2 regions of the Micromonospora sp. L5 genome follow, and region 2 is predicted to be linked to the other one. Evidence: riboswitches for the same ligand, from Rfam matches in the RefSeq annotation. Region 2 holds a riboswitch; the other holds the start of a gene.

Region 1 (7,660 bases), 680 kb from region 2:
CTGGGCCGCCCGCTCGGTCACGCCCACCTCGTCGGCCACGTCCCGCAGCCGGGCGGTGGGGTTGCGCGCGATCGCCAGCAGCACGTGGCCGTGGTTGGTGAGGAAGGTCCAGTTACGGCGGCTCCCGTCCTCAACTGGTGTGGTCGCCATGGTGGTCATGCTATGGCCACGTCCGCCACCTGCCGAATCGGCGCGGTCCGGGGCGGGGCGCCGACGGGAAAGTATGAAATGCGTATCACGAATCTTGACGTGCCCCCAGGTGCGTGTGACCGTGGGTCGCGAGGCCGTTCGGCCTGGTGGTTCCCCAGGTAGACGAGGTGAGGGACATGACGCCGAGCACCCCGGAGCAGGCACTGACCGAACTGCGTGCCGGTAATCACCGGTTCGTCACGGGCGTCCCGCAGCATCCGAATCAGGACGCCGGGCACCGGGCGGCTGTGGCCGACGGCCAGCACCCGTTCGCGGTGATCGTCGGCTGCTCCGACTCGCGGCTCGCCGCCGAGATCATCTTCGACCGCGGTCTCGGTGACCTCTTCGTGGTACGTACCGCCGGGCACACCGCCGGGCCGGAGGTGCTCGGCAGCGTCGAGTACGCCGTCACCGTGCTCGGCACCCCGCTCGTGGTGGTGCTCGGGCACGACTCGTGCGGCGCGGTCCAGGCCGCCCGGGAGGGGGTCCGGACCGGCGCCGCCCCGGCCGGGCACCTGGGCGCTGTGGTGGACGCGGTCTCGCCGAGCCTGCTGCGCGCCGCCCGCCAGGGGGTCGAGGACCTCGACGGCATCGTCGACGTCCACATCGCGCAGACCGTGGAGACGCTGCTGGCCCGGTCCGCCGTGCTGGCCGAGCGGGTGGCCGCCGGGCGGTGCACGGTGGTGGGCATGTCGTACCGGCTCGCCGGTGGCGAGGTGCGGACCGTGGCGCAGGCCCCGGCCCCGCTGCCCGCCCCGGCCGCGCCCGCCGACCCGGCGCTGGCGAGCTGACCCGTACGGACGAGAAAAGGGGCCGCCCGAGGGCGGCCCCTTTTCGTGGTGTCCGGGTCAGAGCATCGACATGTGGACGTGGTCGGTGTGGTTCGAGGGTCCGCTGTACGAACTCCAGCCGGTGGCCGGGAACCAGATCTGCCGGTTCCAGATGACGTAGTAGATGCCCAGCCGGTCGGCGTTGCGGATGAGGAAGGCGGCCACCTCGTTGCCGTACCGGCGGGTGTCGTTGTTGTGCCAGGGCGCGAAGCCGCTGTTCTGGAGCGACCAGTCGCACGCCTTGCCCTTGGGGTGCTCCCACGGCCCGCCGGGCCGGTAGCAGCCCACGAAGCGCTTGAAGCCCGCGCGCCGGACCTCCTTGTACGCGTGCAGCGTGCGCGGCGTGACGCAGCCCGAGGTGGTCGGGTCGTCCTCGCTGCACGACTCCGCCTTCCACCCGCCGTCGGCGGTGCGGCCGGGGCCGATCTTGGCGACCGGTGAGGTGGCGGAGACCAGGCCGCCGGTGAAGCCGAGACCGCCGACGAGCTTCAGCGCGCGCTCGGCCTGCACCTTCTCGCGCTCCATCGCGTTCTTCTGCTTCTCCTGCTCGCGCACCTCGGCGTCGAGCGCGATCTTGGCCTGCTCGGCGCGGGTCTTGACCGCGTTGATGGCTGCTAGGCGCTGCGCGTTGAGGAGGTTCAGCTCGTCCAGGGCGTTGACCCGGCGGACGAACGAGTCGGGTGAGTTGCTCTCCAGCAGCATGGCCATCGCGCCCATCCGGCCGGTCCGGTAGGACTGGGCGGCGAGCTGGTTGACCTGCGGGCTGAGCGCTTCGAGCTCGGCCTGTGCCGTCTTCACCTCGGCCGCCAGCCGCCGCTGGCGGTCCTGGGACTTGGCGAGCTTCGCCTTGGCCTGGAGGAAGGCCCGGTTGGCGGCGTCGATCGCCTCGGTGATGAGCGGCGGTTCGCCGTCCTCCTCGTGTCCCGAGGGGTTGCCGGGGGCCGCCGCGGTGGGGGCCGCGGTCGCCGGGGTCGGCCCGGCCAGCACGGCCAGCGAGGCCAGCACGGCCACCACGGGTGTCAGCCAGCGGCGCAGGGGTGCCGTCACAGTGTTCCCTTCCGTCGGCCGCCGACCGGGTTAGCTGACGGGTTCGGGACGGAAGTGGCCCCTACCGCTGTCGCGGATTCACCCCATGTACCTGGTTCCCCGGTTCGCCCGCAGGCGATTGGGCGGCGGCACCGCTGGCGCCGGTGCGCGCCTTCGGCGGTGACCGGCAGCGAGGTTACCTGACAGCACTCCTGAGGATCTACGTCCGGAAGCCGACCAATAGCGAGATTTCGCCGTGGCGCACCGTGACCAGCGTCGCGTTTGAAATCGATGGTCACGCTGCGGAGTGTCACCATGCGGCCTCCGTACTCTTCCCGCCGCCCAGGGCCTCCAGCGCGTCGTCGCGTCCGGCCGGCGGCCGGGCCGCGGGTGGCGCCGGCTCCGCGCCGCGCGAGCGCCGCCCGGCGGTGGTCACGATCGCGGCCAGTCCGGTCGTCAGCGGTACGGCGGCGATCAGGCCGAGCGTCGCCACCGCGCTGCGGACGATCTCCTGGGCGAGGAACTCGCTGGTGAGGATCTCACTCACCGGGCGGGAGTCGGCGACCAGGAGGAGCAGCAGCGGCAGCGAGGCGCCCGCGTACGCCAGCACGATGGTGTTGACGGTGGACGCGATGTGGGCCCGGCCGACCCGGGTCGCCGCCCGGTAGAGCTGCCGCCGGGACAGCCCGGGGTTGGCGTGCGCCAGTTCGGTGACGGTGGCCGCCTGGGTGACTGTGACGTCGTCCAGCACGCCCAGCGAGCCGATGATGATGCCGGCCAGCAGCAGCCCGTGCAGGTCCACGTCGCCCTGGAACATGGACAGCGTGGTGGCGTCCTCGCTGCCGAAGCCGGTCAGGTGGGTGGCGGACGTGGCGAGCAGGCCGAGCACGCCGGTGACCACCAGGCTGCCGAGCGTGCCGAGCACCGCGACCGACGTCTGCGCGGTGATCCCGTGGGTCAGGTAGAGCACCACGAACATGATCAACGCGGCGCCCACGATCGCCACGAGCAGCGGCGGCTGGCCGGCGCCGATGCCCGGCAGCACGAAGCCGAGCAGGATGGCGAAGCTGGCCACCAGGCCGCCGAGCGCGGCGAGCCCGCGCCACCGGCCGAACGCCACGATCGCGGCGGCGAACAGCACCATCAGCCAGATCAGCGGTGTGCCGCGCTGGTGCTCGGCGATGTTGTAGGACTTCACCGCCGGGTCGGCCGGGTCGGTCAGCTCGACCAGGACGACCTCGTCACCGACCGCGACCCGGGGTGCGCCCGGCCCGGCCGGGATCGGCGTCTCGACCTGCCGGCCCGCGTCCGGGCCCTGCTCGGCGGTGACCGTCACCGTGCCGCAGGGGCCACCCCCGCCCTCCGGGGCCTCCGGGGTCGGCGGGCAGGGCTCGGTGACCACCCGGGTCACGGTGCCGTGGTAGCGGGGGACGTCAGCGCCGCCGACCGGCTCCCGGTCCTGCCCGGGCCAGAGCACCAGCGCCGCGATCACTGTGAGCGCGAACAGCGGCACCACCACGGCGACGAGCAGCCGTCGTACGCCCGGCGGCGCAGCGGGTGCGGGGCGGGTGTGGTCGGCACCCATGGCGTCTCTCCCAACGGTCGCGGCGACGCCTGGTCCGCCGGACCGGTCTGGTCACCCGGCCGGCGCGGACGTGTCGACCACGTCCGGGTCGTCGCCCGGCCATGGTAGGCAGCCCGGTCGGCCGCTCCCGGGCGGCGCGACCGGTGACGCGCGCCCCGCTCGGGTCAGGCCAGGCCCGCCCGGCGCCGCCGGTACTCGTCCTCGTCGATCTCGCCGCGGGCGTACCGCTCGTCCAGGATGCGCCGGGCCGTCGTCGGGCCCAGGTACTGCGGGCCGGTCCACCGCACGGCCGCCCAGACGAGCCCCGCCAGCACCCCGAGCACCAGCAGAGACCAGATCCACATCCAGCCCATCATCGGGCTCTGCCACATCATCGGGCCGCCCTCCGTCCGTCGCCGCGGGTCCGCCGGTCCGGCCTGCCCGCCACTTCGACGGTACGTCCGCCCGGGCGCGTCGGCACGGGTCGATGTGCCCTGGTCCCGAGGGCCGGAGGTCCCCGCTCAGCCGCGCTTCATCAGGCGCCCGACGGCGGCCATCATCTCGGTCGCCATCTCGTCGGCCCGGCCCTCGGCGGCGCCCTCGTGCATGCAGTGCCGGGCGTGGCCGTCGAGCAGGCCCAGGCCGACCTTGTCCAGCGCCGCCTGGATGGCCGAGATCTGGGTCAGCACGTCGATGCAGTAACGGTCGTCCTCGACCATCTTCTCGATGCCACGGACCTGGCCCTCGATCCGGCGGAGCCGGGCGAGGAGTTGGTCCTTGCTGGCGGTGTAGCCCCGGGTCGGGCTGGACGGCGCGGTCATGAAACCGAGGATAGCGTACCCCTCGGGGGTATGCTAACGTTCGGGACGTACCCCTGGGGGGTATCAGATCGGAGGGCGAGATGGAGACCACCTACCAGGTGAACGGCATGACCTGCGGGCACTGCGTCAACTCGGTGAGCACCGAGCTGAGCGCACTTCCGGGCGTCACCGACGTCCAGGTCGACCTGGCCGGCGGCCGGGTCACCGTCACCAGTCAGAACCCGCTGGACGTGGACGCGGTCCGCGCGGCGGTCGACGAGGCCGGTTACGACCTCGTCGGTGCGTGACGGGTCCGGCGGACCCGCGACAACCGAGGAGACACCATGAACACGGCGACGAAGCTCAGCGGCTTCGCGCTCGGCCTCGTGGCGGTGTTCGGCGCGGCGTACGGGATCGGCAACCTGGCCGATCCCGTCGCCCCGGCCGCCGAGACCCGACACGACGACACCGACAGCGACCACGGGGCCGGCGACACCGGCCACGGTGACGAGAGCCAGGCGGGCGGCGCCTCCGCGCACCTGCCCGGCGGGCTGCTCGTCTCCGAGCGCGGCTACACGTTCCAGCCCGCCGGCGCCCCGGCCGGGCAGTTCGCCTTCCGGATCACCGGCCCGGACGGCGCGCCGGTCACCCGCTTCGAGGTGGCCCACGACAAGCGCATGCACCTGATCGTCGCCCGCCGGGACCTCTCCGGGTTCCGGCACGTCCATCCGGAGATGGCCGGCGACGGCACCTGGCGGGTCGCCTCACCGCTCGGCGGCCCCGGCGTCTGGCGGGCGTTCGCCGACTTCACCCCCGAAGGCGGCGAGCCGCTGACCCTCGGCCTGGACGTCACGGTCCCCGGCGAGCTGACCGCCCGGCCGCTGCCGGCACCGGCGACCAGCACCACCGTCGACGGCTACACGGTCACCCTGACCGGCACGCCGGAGCCGGGCCGCACCAGCCGGCTCACGCTCTCCGTCAGCCGTGACGGGCGGCCGGTCACCGACCTTGCGCCCTACCTCGGCGCGTACGGGCACCTGGTGGCGCTGCGGCAGGGCGACCTGGCGTACCTGCACGTGCACCCGGAGGGCACGCCCGGCGACGGGCGCACACCGGCCGGGCCGGCGATCACGTTCGCCGCCGAGGTTCCCTCGGCCGGGGCGTACCGTCTCTACCTGGACTTCCGGCACGGCGACGCGGTGCACACCGCCGAGTTCACCGTCCTGGCCGGCGACCGGACCGCGCCGGTGCCCACCGCGCCGGCACCCACCACCGCACCGACCCCGGACGCCGGACACGGCACCCCGGGTCACGGGCACAGTTGAGCGCCGGAGGTGCCGCGATGACTGCCACGGGAAAGGCGCTGCCCACCGCGCCGAACCTGATCGAACTGGCGATCGGCGGGATGACCTGCGCGTCCTGCGCCGCCCGGATCGAGAAGAAGCTCAACCGGATGGACGGCGTCGAGGCGACTGTGAACTACGCCACCGAGAAGGCCACCGTCCGGTACGCCGACGACATCGCGCCGGCCGACCTGATCGCCACCGTCGAGAAGACCGGCTACACCGCTGTGGTGCCGCCGCCGCCCGAGCAGGCGGAGGCGGCAGCGGCCGGGGAGCCGGTGGACGAACTGCGCACCGCGCGTACCCGGCTCTGGGTCTCCGCCGTGCTCACCCTGCCGGTGATCGTGCTCGCCATGGTTCCGGCCTGGCAGTTCGACTACTGGCAGTGGGCCTCGCTCACCCTGGCCGCCCCGGTGGTGGTCTGGGGCGGGCTGCCGTTCCACCGCGCCGCGCTGATCAACCTGCGGCACGGCGCGGCGACCATGGACACGCTCGTCTCGCTCGGCACGCTGGCCGCGTTCGGCTGGTCGCTCTGGGCGCTGTTCCTCGGCGACGCCGGCATGCCCGGGATGAAGCACCCGTTCAGCCTCGACATCACCCGCGGCGACGGTGCCGGCAACATCTACCTGGAGGCCGCCGCCGGGGTGACCGTGTTCATCCTGGCCGGGCGGTACTTCGAGGCGCGCTCCAAGCGCACCGCCGGGTCGGCGCTGCGCGCCCTGCTCGAACTCGGCGCCAAGGACGTGGCGGTGCTGCGCGACGGGCAGGAGACCCGGATCCCGGTCGGCCGGCTCGCGGTCGGGGACCGGTTCGTGGTCCGGCCCGGCGAGAAGATCGCCACGGACGGTGTGGTCGAGGAGGGTACGTCCGCAGTCGACGCCAGCATGCTCACCGGCGAGTCGGTGCCGGTCGAGGTGGGCCAGGGCGACGCCGTGGTCGGTGCCACGGTGAACGCGGGCGGCCGGCTGGTGGTCCGTGCCACCCGGGTCGGCGGGGACACCCAGCTCGCCCAGATGGCGCGACTCGTGGAGCAGGCACAGACCGGCAAGGCGGCGGTGCAGCGGCTCGCCGACCGGATCTCCGGCGTCTTCGTGCCGATCGTGATCGCGCTGGCCGCCGGCACGCTCGGCTGGTGGCTCGGCACCGGCTCCGGGCCGACCGCCGCGTTCACCGCCGCGGTGGCCGTCCTGATCATCGCCTGCCCGTGCGCGCTCGGCCTGGCCACCCCGACCGCGCTGCTCGTCGGCACCGGGCGCGGCGCGCAGCTCGGCGTGCTGATCAAGGGGCCGGAGGTGCTGGAGTCCACCCGCCGGGTCGACACAGTGGTGCTGGACAAGACCGGCACCGTCACCACCGGCCGGATGGCGCTGGCCGAGGTGCTGCCCGCCGACGGCGAGGACGCCGACGAACTGCTCCGGGTGGCCGGCGCGCTGGAGGCCGCCTCCGAGCACCCGATCGCGCGGGCCGTCGCCGAGGCCGCGGCCGAGGCCGGACCGCTGCCTCCGGTCGGCGAGTTCGCCAACGCCGAAGGGCTGGGCGTGACCGGCACCGTCGACGGCCGGACCGTGGTGGTCGGCCGGGCCCGGCTGCTGCGGGAGCGGGGTCTCGACGTACCCGAGGAGGTCGAGCGGGCCGCGACCGGCGCGGAGGCCGCCGGGCGGACGGCGATCCTGGCCGGCTGGGACGGGCGGGCCCGGGGCGTGCTCGCGGTGGCCGACGCGGTGAAGCCGACCAGCCGGGCTGCTGTCGCGCGGCTGCGTGAGCTGGGCCTGAAGCCGGTGCTGCTCACCGGCGACAACACCACTGTGGCGAAGGCGGTGGCGGCCGAGGTCGGCATCGACGAGGTGATCGCGGAGGTGCTGCCCGCCGACAAGGTCGACGTGGTCGAGCGGCTCCAGCGGGAGGGCC
Region 2 (7,660 bases):
GGGCCGCGGCGTCACGACGAAGCCGGTGGCCCACTTGGCCGTCGGCGCGGAGGCCGGGTTGAGGAACCACGCCTTCTGGCCGAGGTACCAGATCGCCGTCCAGTCACCCTGGCGGCCGGCGAGCGCGTACGTCTGACCGGCGGAGGCGCGGGCGCCGTGGTCGGAGATGTACATGGTGTCCGGCGTGCCGTCCGGGCGCAGCCCGAGGTCGTTGACGAGCGGGGCGTCCGGGCTCGGCGCGGTCCGCAGGATCACCGACGAGGAGCCGCGCGACGGGCACGGTTCGGCCGGCGGCCGGGGCGTCGGGACGCCCGGCGGCTGCTGGTTGCAGCCGAAGAACGCCGGCCGGTTGGTGGCGAAGTCCGGGTCGATGGTGACCAGGCCGGTACGGGGCGTGCCGGTGCTGCGGAACGGCGCCTTCATCAGGTCGAAGTAGTGCGACCAGTCCCAGTACGGTCCCGGATCCCAGTGCATGCCGCCCACCGCGCCGGCGTTGATGCCGGGCACGTTGTCGTGGCCGATGATGTGCTGCCGGTCCATCGGGATGCCGAGCTTCAGCGCCAGGTGCCGCACCAGCTTGGCGGAGGTGCGGTACATCGCCTCGGTGTACCAGGTGCCCTGACCGGCGAAGCCCTCGTGCTCCAGGCCGATGGACTTGGCGTTGACGTACCAGTTGCCGGCGTGCCAGCCGACGTCCTTGGTCTTGATGTGCTGGGCGATGTAGCCGTCCACCGAGCGCAGCGTGTAGTGCCAGCCCAGGTAGTCGGCCCGCTTCACCAGGTCGACGCTCGGGCCGAAGTAGCCCTCGGTGTCGTGGATGACGATGTACTCGATCTTCTGCTGCTTCGGCCGGTCGCCCAGGTCGTGGTTGCCGTAGTCGCCCGGGTCGTCGCTGAGCTGCTCGTAGGGCGCGGGAATCCACTCGCAGGCCAGCCGCACCGGGCACTCCAGCCCGTCCGGCCGCTCGGCGTTGCGCAGGCCCAGGCGGGCCAGGCGGGAACGGTCCGGCTTAGCGGCGGTGGCGGCGAGCGTGACCCGCTGGCCGTCGTCGGTGGTGCGGCTGGCGCCCTGGCCGAGTTGGTCGTAGACCTCGTCGGCGAAGGCCGCCGCGGCGTCCGAGGTGTCCGCGCCGGAGTACCGGGCCACCGCGCCGTACCAGGCCGCCGGGTCGGTGCCGGCGCCGACCGGCCCACCCAGAGCCTTCTGGTACGACGCCAGCAGCGCGGCGCCACCGCGGATGTTCGCGGCCGGGTCGGTGCGCAGCGTGCCCGCGTCGAGCCCGGTGAGCGCGGCGGCGGCGTCGAGCGTCTGGAGCGAGGCGGGCGGCAGCGGGGTCTCCCGCTCCGGCGCGGCGGCGGTGGCCGGGTCGAGCTTCAGCGGCCGGGAGTCGTCGCCGCGCGGGTCCTCGTCCTCGTCGACGTGGGCGCTGCCCGGCATGGCGAGGATGTGCGCGGCGTCGGTCAGGTGCATCGGGCCGTAGCCGCCGCTGGTGCTCGGCTGCCCGGTGTGGGTGTCCCAGCGGGACTCCAGATAGGAGACACCGAGCAGCACGTTCTGCGGTACGCCGTACTCGGCCGCGGCGGCGGCGTATTGTTGTTGCCGGTCGCTCGCGGGCGCGGACGTGTCCGGCGCGGCGGTCACCGGGCCGGTCGTCGCCAGCGCGGTGGCTGTCGCCACTGCGGCGGCGAGCAGTATCCGTCTGCCCGACGGCGGGGCGGAGAGGTGCATCGAACCTCCTGGACAGGGATGGGGGTCACTGCGTTTCCACCCTCACTCCGCACACCCGCAAGGGTCAATACCTTTCCAGTGAGTAATCAGCCTTGAAAGAAAATTTCACCTCCGACCGGGGTGCGGCGCCTCATCGCGTACGGAGTGTCACGGCGCTGGAAGTTGCGGATCGATAACGGTGGTCCCTACTCTGGTGAATCGTCGGCCGCACGTCTCACCGTCCAACCCGGTCGGTGACGGTCCGACACCGCCGAGTCGCCTCCGGGCGAGCCGGGGAACCAGGTACCTGGGGTGAATCCGCAGCGATGCGGTAGGGCGGCTCCCTTCCCGCCCGAATCCGTCAGCTAACCCGGTAGGCGGTACGGAAGAAGGAGTACGGACGCCCGGTGGCACTCCATGCCCCGCGGCCGTCGTCGAGCCGGTCGGTCGACCGCTCCACGGCTGTGCCGCGTACCCGCTGGTCCCGCTTCACCACAGCCCTCGCCGCCCTCGTCGGCACCGCAGTCGTCCTGACCGGCGGCGCCACGGCGGCACACGCCGAACCCTCGGTCGCCGAGATCGAGGCGCAGATCGACCGCGACTGGAACAAACTCGAACCGGTCATCGAACAGGTCAACGCCGTACGCGAGCAGCTCGCCGCGCGGCGCAAGCAGGCCGACGCGCTCGGCCGGCAGATCGCACCCCTCCAGGCCCGGGTGGACGCCGCGCTCGGCCAGGTCGGCGGACTCGCCGCCGACGCCTACAAGGGTGACAACCTCTCCACCGTCAACGCGCTGCTGGGCAGCCGCTCACCCGGTGACCTGGTCAACGGCCTGGAACTGCTCGACCGCTTCGCGCACCGCCAGCACGAGCAGGTGCGCTCCGTCGCCGCGCTGCGCGACGAACTGGCGGCGAAGAAGAAGCCGCTGGACGAGATGATCGCCGGACTGGCGCGTACCGAGGCCCAGCTCGCGGCGAAGAAGAAGCAGATCGACGCCGAGATCGCCCGGCTGCAGAAGCTGCGGCTCAAGGTGTACGGCAACGGTGGCGGCGGCCCGCTGCGCCCGGCGCCCTGCCCCGCCGGTTACCCCGGTGGCGCGGCCGGAGCGGCGGTCAAGTTCGCCTGCGCCCAGATCGGCAAGATCTACGTGTGGGGCGCGGCCGGGCCGGATCACTTCGACTGCTCGGGCCTGACCATGGCGGCCTGGGCCAAGGGCGGTGTCTCGCTGCCGCACAACGCGCGCCAGCAGCACGGCATGACGAAGCGGGTGAGCCGGGCCGAGCTGCGCGCCGGTGACCTCGTCTTCTACTACAGCGACCTGCACCACGTGGCGATGTACGTGGGCGACGGCTGGGTGGTGCACGCCTCCCAGTCCGGCAAGCCCATCACCATGAAGCGGGTCGACGACGGCGACATCAACAGCTACGGCCGGGTGTAAGGAAGGGCCCCCTCTTAACGCCTCCGGTAGAGGAGGGGGCCCCTATTAACAACTGTGGGCGCCGTCAGCGGGTCGGCCAGGTGCGCCAGCTCTGCCAGGACCGGCTCGGCGTCGGTCCGCGCTGCCCCTGGTAACGCGACCCGTAGACGGCCGAGCCGTACGGGTGCTCGGCCGGCGAGGAGAGCCGGAAGATGCAGAGCTGGCCGATCTTCATGCCCGGCCAGAGCGTGATCGGCAGGTTCGCCACGTTCGACAGCTCCAGCGTGACGTGACCGGAGAAACCCGGGTCGATGAAGCCGGCGGTCGAGTGGGTCAGCAGCCCCAGCCGCCCGAGGCTCGACTTGCCCTCCAGCCGGCCGGCGAGCTGGTCACCCAGCGAGATCACCTCAAGGGTGGAGGCGAGCACGAACTCGCCCGGGTGCAGCACGAACGGCTGCCCCTCCGGCACCTCCACCATCGAGGTCAGGTCGTCCTGCTGGATCGACGGGTCGATGTGCGTGTAGAGGTGGTTGTTGAAGACCCGGAACAGCCGGTCCAGGCGTACGTCGATGCTCGACGGCTGCACCAGCGTGGGCTCGAAGGGCTCCAGCGCGAGCGTGCCGGCCTTGATCTCGGAGACCAGGTCGCGGTCGGAGAGCAGCATCGGAACACCATAGCGACAGGTGCCGGTGACCTGCGTGTCGCACTACATCTTCGTACACGTGTTCGATAGAGTGTCCACATGGCTTCCTGGTCCGAATTCGCCGCCGACGAGCCCCGCCTCGCCGACGAGATCCGCCTCCTGATGCAGCAGTACGGGCCGGGCTTCGGCTACCTCGCCACGGTCCGCGCCGACGGTGGCCCCCGGGTCCACCCGGTCTCCCCGGTGTTCACCGCCGACGGCCTCTGGTGCTTCGTCATCGACTCGCCGAAGCGCCGCGACCTCGAACGCGACGGCCGCTACGCGCTGCACTCGTTCCCGCCGGAGGAGAGCGACGACGAGGCGTATGTCGCAGGCCGCGCCCGGCCGGTGACCGACCCCGCCACGGTGGCCCGCCTGGCCCGGATCGGCCGCGCGTCACCGCAGGGCGACTGGCGGCTGTTCGAGTTCACCGTCGAGGCGGCGATGCTGACCCGCCGTGATCCGGTGGCCCAGCCCGGCGCCGCCCCGCCGCAGGTGCGGGTCTGGCTCGATCCGCGCGGGGCCGAACCCGCCCGGCGTGACCCGCTCGCCGCCGAGGGGCGGCGTGGCCGGCACGGCTTCGACACCCGCCGCCCGGCCGCCTGACCCGGCCCACGACGAAACGGTGCCGGCCCCGTCCGAGGACAGGGCCGGCACCGGTACGCGGTACGACGGTCAGGCTGCGCGGTAGGCGTTCCACGCGGTGAGCATGCGGCTCGCCTGGCCGGCGGTGAACTGGTACATGCAGGAGTCGTACGTGTAGTCCATGAAGTTGGTGATCGGGTCCTTGCCGGCGGTCGAGCAGGTGTCGCGGCCGGTCGGGCACTGGTACGCCGGGGACGCCTCGGCCGGGGTGTCGGAGACGCTGTCGCCCGAGCCGGAGCAGCCGCCCTGGAAGGTGTGGTAGAGGTTCAGCCAGTGGCCGACCTCGTGGGTGCCGGTGTCACCCTGGTTGTAGTTGGTTGCGGTGCCGCCGGGCAGCGACTCGTTCAGCACGACCACGCCGTCCATCTTGTCCAGCGTCCTCTTCGGGAACGTCGCCCAGCCCAGCAGGCCGTTGCTCAGCTCGCCGAGGTAGATGTTCAGCGTGTTCTTGCCGCCCTCACGCAGCGAGGTCTTCATCGAGCGCTCGGCGGAGGAGCCCTGCACGATCGGGTACCACGACGGGTTCGTCACCCGGTTGATCTTCGTGAGCTGGAACCCGAAAGCGGTGGCGGCGCCGCCGGTCGAGCCCGCGTACGACTGGTTCAGCACGGTGATCTGCTGGTTGATCATCGAGTCGGTGATGTTGCCGCCGGCCCGGGTGCTGTTCTCCTGGATGACGTGCACGACGACCGGGATGGTCACGGTGGCCAGCGGGGCGACGGCGCCGGTCCGGAAGCTTGCCCGCTCGCGCTGCGCGGCGGCGAGGTCGGCCTCACGGTCACGGACCTGCTTGGTGGTCAGGTGGTTGGGGTCGAGCTTGGCGTTGCCGCCCTTCGCGACGCGCGCGTTCGCGTGTTCGTCGGCGTGGGCGTCGGCCGGCTCGGCGCAGACGCCGGCCGGGGCGGCCGAGAAGGCCGAAGCAGCGGGGACGACGCCGACGGCGGCGGTGCTGAGCAGCAGCGCGAGGGTCGACGTCGCGACACCGGCGGTACGCCGGGTCAGCAGGTTGGGACGGAGTCCCATGGGCCCACCTCTTTCTGACGGCGTGCCAGGGGGTGTGTCACGCCGGTTCGGAAACGTGGGGCAGACGTTACATCCCATCGACGCATTTGAGAACGCCCATACGTTGCCGACCTTGGTGCTTGATCCACTCCAGCTCGGGGAGGTGGCGGGGTCAACCGCTCGTCGATACCGCCACCTCGCCGAAGTGGCGCGCGGGCACCTGGATGCACAGGGGTGGTGACCTTCAGGTAGAGTGGTGCCGCCTGCGGGTGTAGTTCAATGGCAGAACATCAGCTTCCCAAGCTGACAGTGCGGGTTCGATTCCCGTCACCCGCTCCAACCGAAGGCCCTGACCGGGACGCGAGTCCGGTCGGGGCCTTCGATGTTCCACGGACCACCTGTCCCGTGGTTGGTAGGCCGCGGCCCCACTAGCGATGGAGGGGACGTCGTGGGCCGATCTGATCAGCCTCACGAACGGCGTGACCGTGACCGCCAGGCGCGGTTCCGGCTGCCTGATCCAGTTCCCGACAACCCCGAGCGACACCGGGTATCCGGGGCGTGGCCGAGCCACGCGACGCCTGACGCTCCGGTGATGATGCAGGTGCCCGAGGTGGGCGTCTTTGTGAGGGCACTGCTACCCGTGAAGCTGACAGGTGCTTCAGCGCCGCCTTATCTCAGAACCTCCGGCTCCGCGGGGGCTGCTGGCTGCTCCGGTTGAGCCATGAAGCGCAGTTTGTTGGGGCGGACACCTCAGACGCGGCAGGGTGCTCCGGGATCGGGGAGTGTTGATGAAGTCGATGAATGACGTGTTCAACGAGGCAGTGGACTACGGGGCCGAGGGCGTTGTGCCGGTCGGCACGCCCGTCGGGGTGGAAAAGCTCTCGCACGTACACCGTGTCTTCAATGCTGTCATGGGTGGTGGCCTGGGTTTCGCGGTGGAAGTTCTCGAGCCGGACGATTTCCGGCGTGCTGTGGAAGGCTTTCGATACCTCGACCTCGGCGAGGTCGCGAACCTCCTCGCGGAACTGGTCGACAGTTACGGAAGTTCTGATTATGACGTCCGGAAGGAAGAGATCCTGGACGGCCTGCTCGTCGGCGCGCTGGTCGACGACGCTTTTCGGAGGAAGGTTTCTCAGGCTCCGTCCGACTTCGGGTTCGACGGCTCAGTTCTTCAAGATCCTGCTGCGCAGCAACGTCAGCTCAGGTAGTAGGCGGCTCTCCATCGGGCTTGCTCGGCTATGGAGAAGTTGTCGAAGTCACCGGCGGCCTCGCAGTCGAGCAGGTAGCGGAGCGCCTCTGTCGCATCTGACCCACGTGGATCTTCCGGGAGCCGCGTGAGAGGCCGCCGCTCGACGGCCGTCGTCGGTACGATCGCGCGATCTCGATCTGTTGATCATGCTGGAGGGAACCATGCAACTGCGCCTGAAGTACGCGCCCGTACCGGAGAACGCAGCCCGGTTCGCGGGCGACATCGTGGTGTCAGCGGCCCAGGTCAGCGCTGTGCACCTGGACTACACGCCGGACAGCCTGACGTCCGTGGACGCCATCCTCGACGGCTTTCGGGCCGAGGGCCTCACCGCTGGACAGGTGGCAGAGACTCTCTTCGGGTTCGGTTGCTATGTCGGCGAGGTGCTGACCCGGCATGCGGGTGGACGGTGGCGCGCAACGACGGCAGACGAACTGGCCGTCGTCGGATGGCCCATGGTGGTCGAGCTCGCCGGGCAGGGCTGGTGCAATCCGATCGCGAAGGCCTTCAAGCGCCTGGAGAACGGTCCGGAGGACAGCCTTCGGTACTTCTATGCCGTGTTCGCACCGGGCGGCGCCCGCTAGCGAGGGCGCGTAGCGCTGATCTCGCCCCCACCGTCGACGGATCGACTGACACAATGCGGCGTGCGCTCGCGTCTACGGTTGATCAGGGTGACGACGACTGGGGTCCAGGTACGGGAGACGGCCACCGTCGACCTGCCGACGAGCGCGGAGGCGGCCTTCGGCTTCATGGAGGATCCGGCCTCGTTGGTGGTGCTGGACGACTCGATTGAGATCGGCGTCACCCTGCCCGGACCGAAGGGAGCCGGCGAGATCCAGGCGTTCGTGCATCGGAGCCCCGACGGTCGACTGGGGATCATGCACGAGGTCGTCGAGGTCGAACCGGGGCGTCGTGCCGTCACCCGTACGTTGACTTCCGGATACTCCAGCGGCGGCGTGC

Evidence for each region. Region 2 has a riboswitch for cyclic di-AMP ahead of ML5_RS00490 (NlpC/P60 family protein). Riboswitches for the same ligand answer to the same signal wherever they lie in the genome.
Region 1: it holds a riboswitch for cyclic di-AMP, as region 2 does, so the genes downstream of both, ML5_RS03865 (hypothetical protein) here and ML5_RS00490 (NlpC/P60 family protein) in region 2, are expected to answer to the same signal.

What each region holds. Positions count from the first base shown of each region.
Region 1 covers NC_014815.1:774,264-781,923, forward strand. Annotated here, with positions in the region: gene ML5_RS03855 (helix-turn-helix domain-containing protein) at 1-159, opposite strand, end outside; gene ML5_RS03860 (carbonic anhydrase) at 327-980, shown strand; gene ML5_RS03865 (hypothetical protein) at 1,038-2,066, opposite strand; cyclic di-AMP (ydaO/yuaA leader) riboswitch at 2,070-2,201, opposite strand; gene ML5_RS03870 (YibE/F family protein) at 2,356-3,630, opposite strand; gene ML5_RS03875 (SHOCT domain-containing protein) at 3,795-4,004, opposite strand; gene ML5_RS03880 (metal-sensitive transcriptional regulator) at 4,131-4,430, opposite strand; gene ML5_RS03885 (heavy-metal-associated domain-containing protein) at 4,511-4,717, shown strand; gene ML5_RS03890 (hypothetical protein) at 4,754-5,734, shown strand; gene ML5_RS03895 (cation-translocating P-type ATPase) at 5,752-7,660, shown strand, end outside.
Region 2 covers NC_014815.1:98,121-105,780, forward strand. Annotated here, with positions in the region: gene ML5_RS00485 (N-acetylmuramoyl-L-alanine amidase) at 1-1,728, opposite strand, end outside; cyclic di-AMP (ydaO/yuaA leader) riboswitch at 1,967-2,101, shown strand; gene ML5_RS00490 (NlpC/P60 family protein) at 2,115-3,146, shown strand; gene dcd (dCTP deaminase) at 3,211-3,789, opposite strand; gene ML5_RS00500 (pyridoxamine 5'-phosphate oxidase family protein) at 3,868-4,413, shown strand; gene ML5_RS00505 (zinc metalloprotease) at 4,483-5,475, opposite strand; tRNA gene ML5_RS00510 (tRNA-Gly) at 5,720-5,793, shown strand; gene ML5_RS00515 (hypothetical protein) at 6,243-6,662, shown strand; gene ML5_RS00520 (hypothetical protein) at 6,850-7,284, shown strand; gene ML5_RS00525 (SRPBCC family protein) at 7,372-7,660, shown strand, end outside.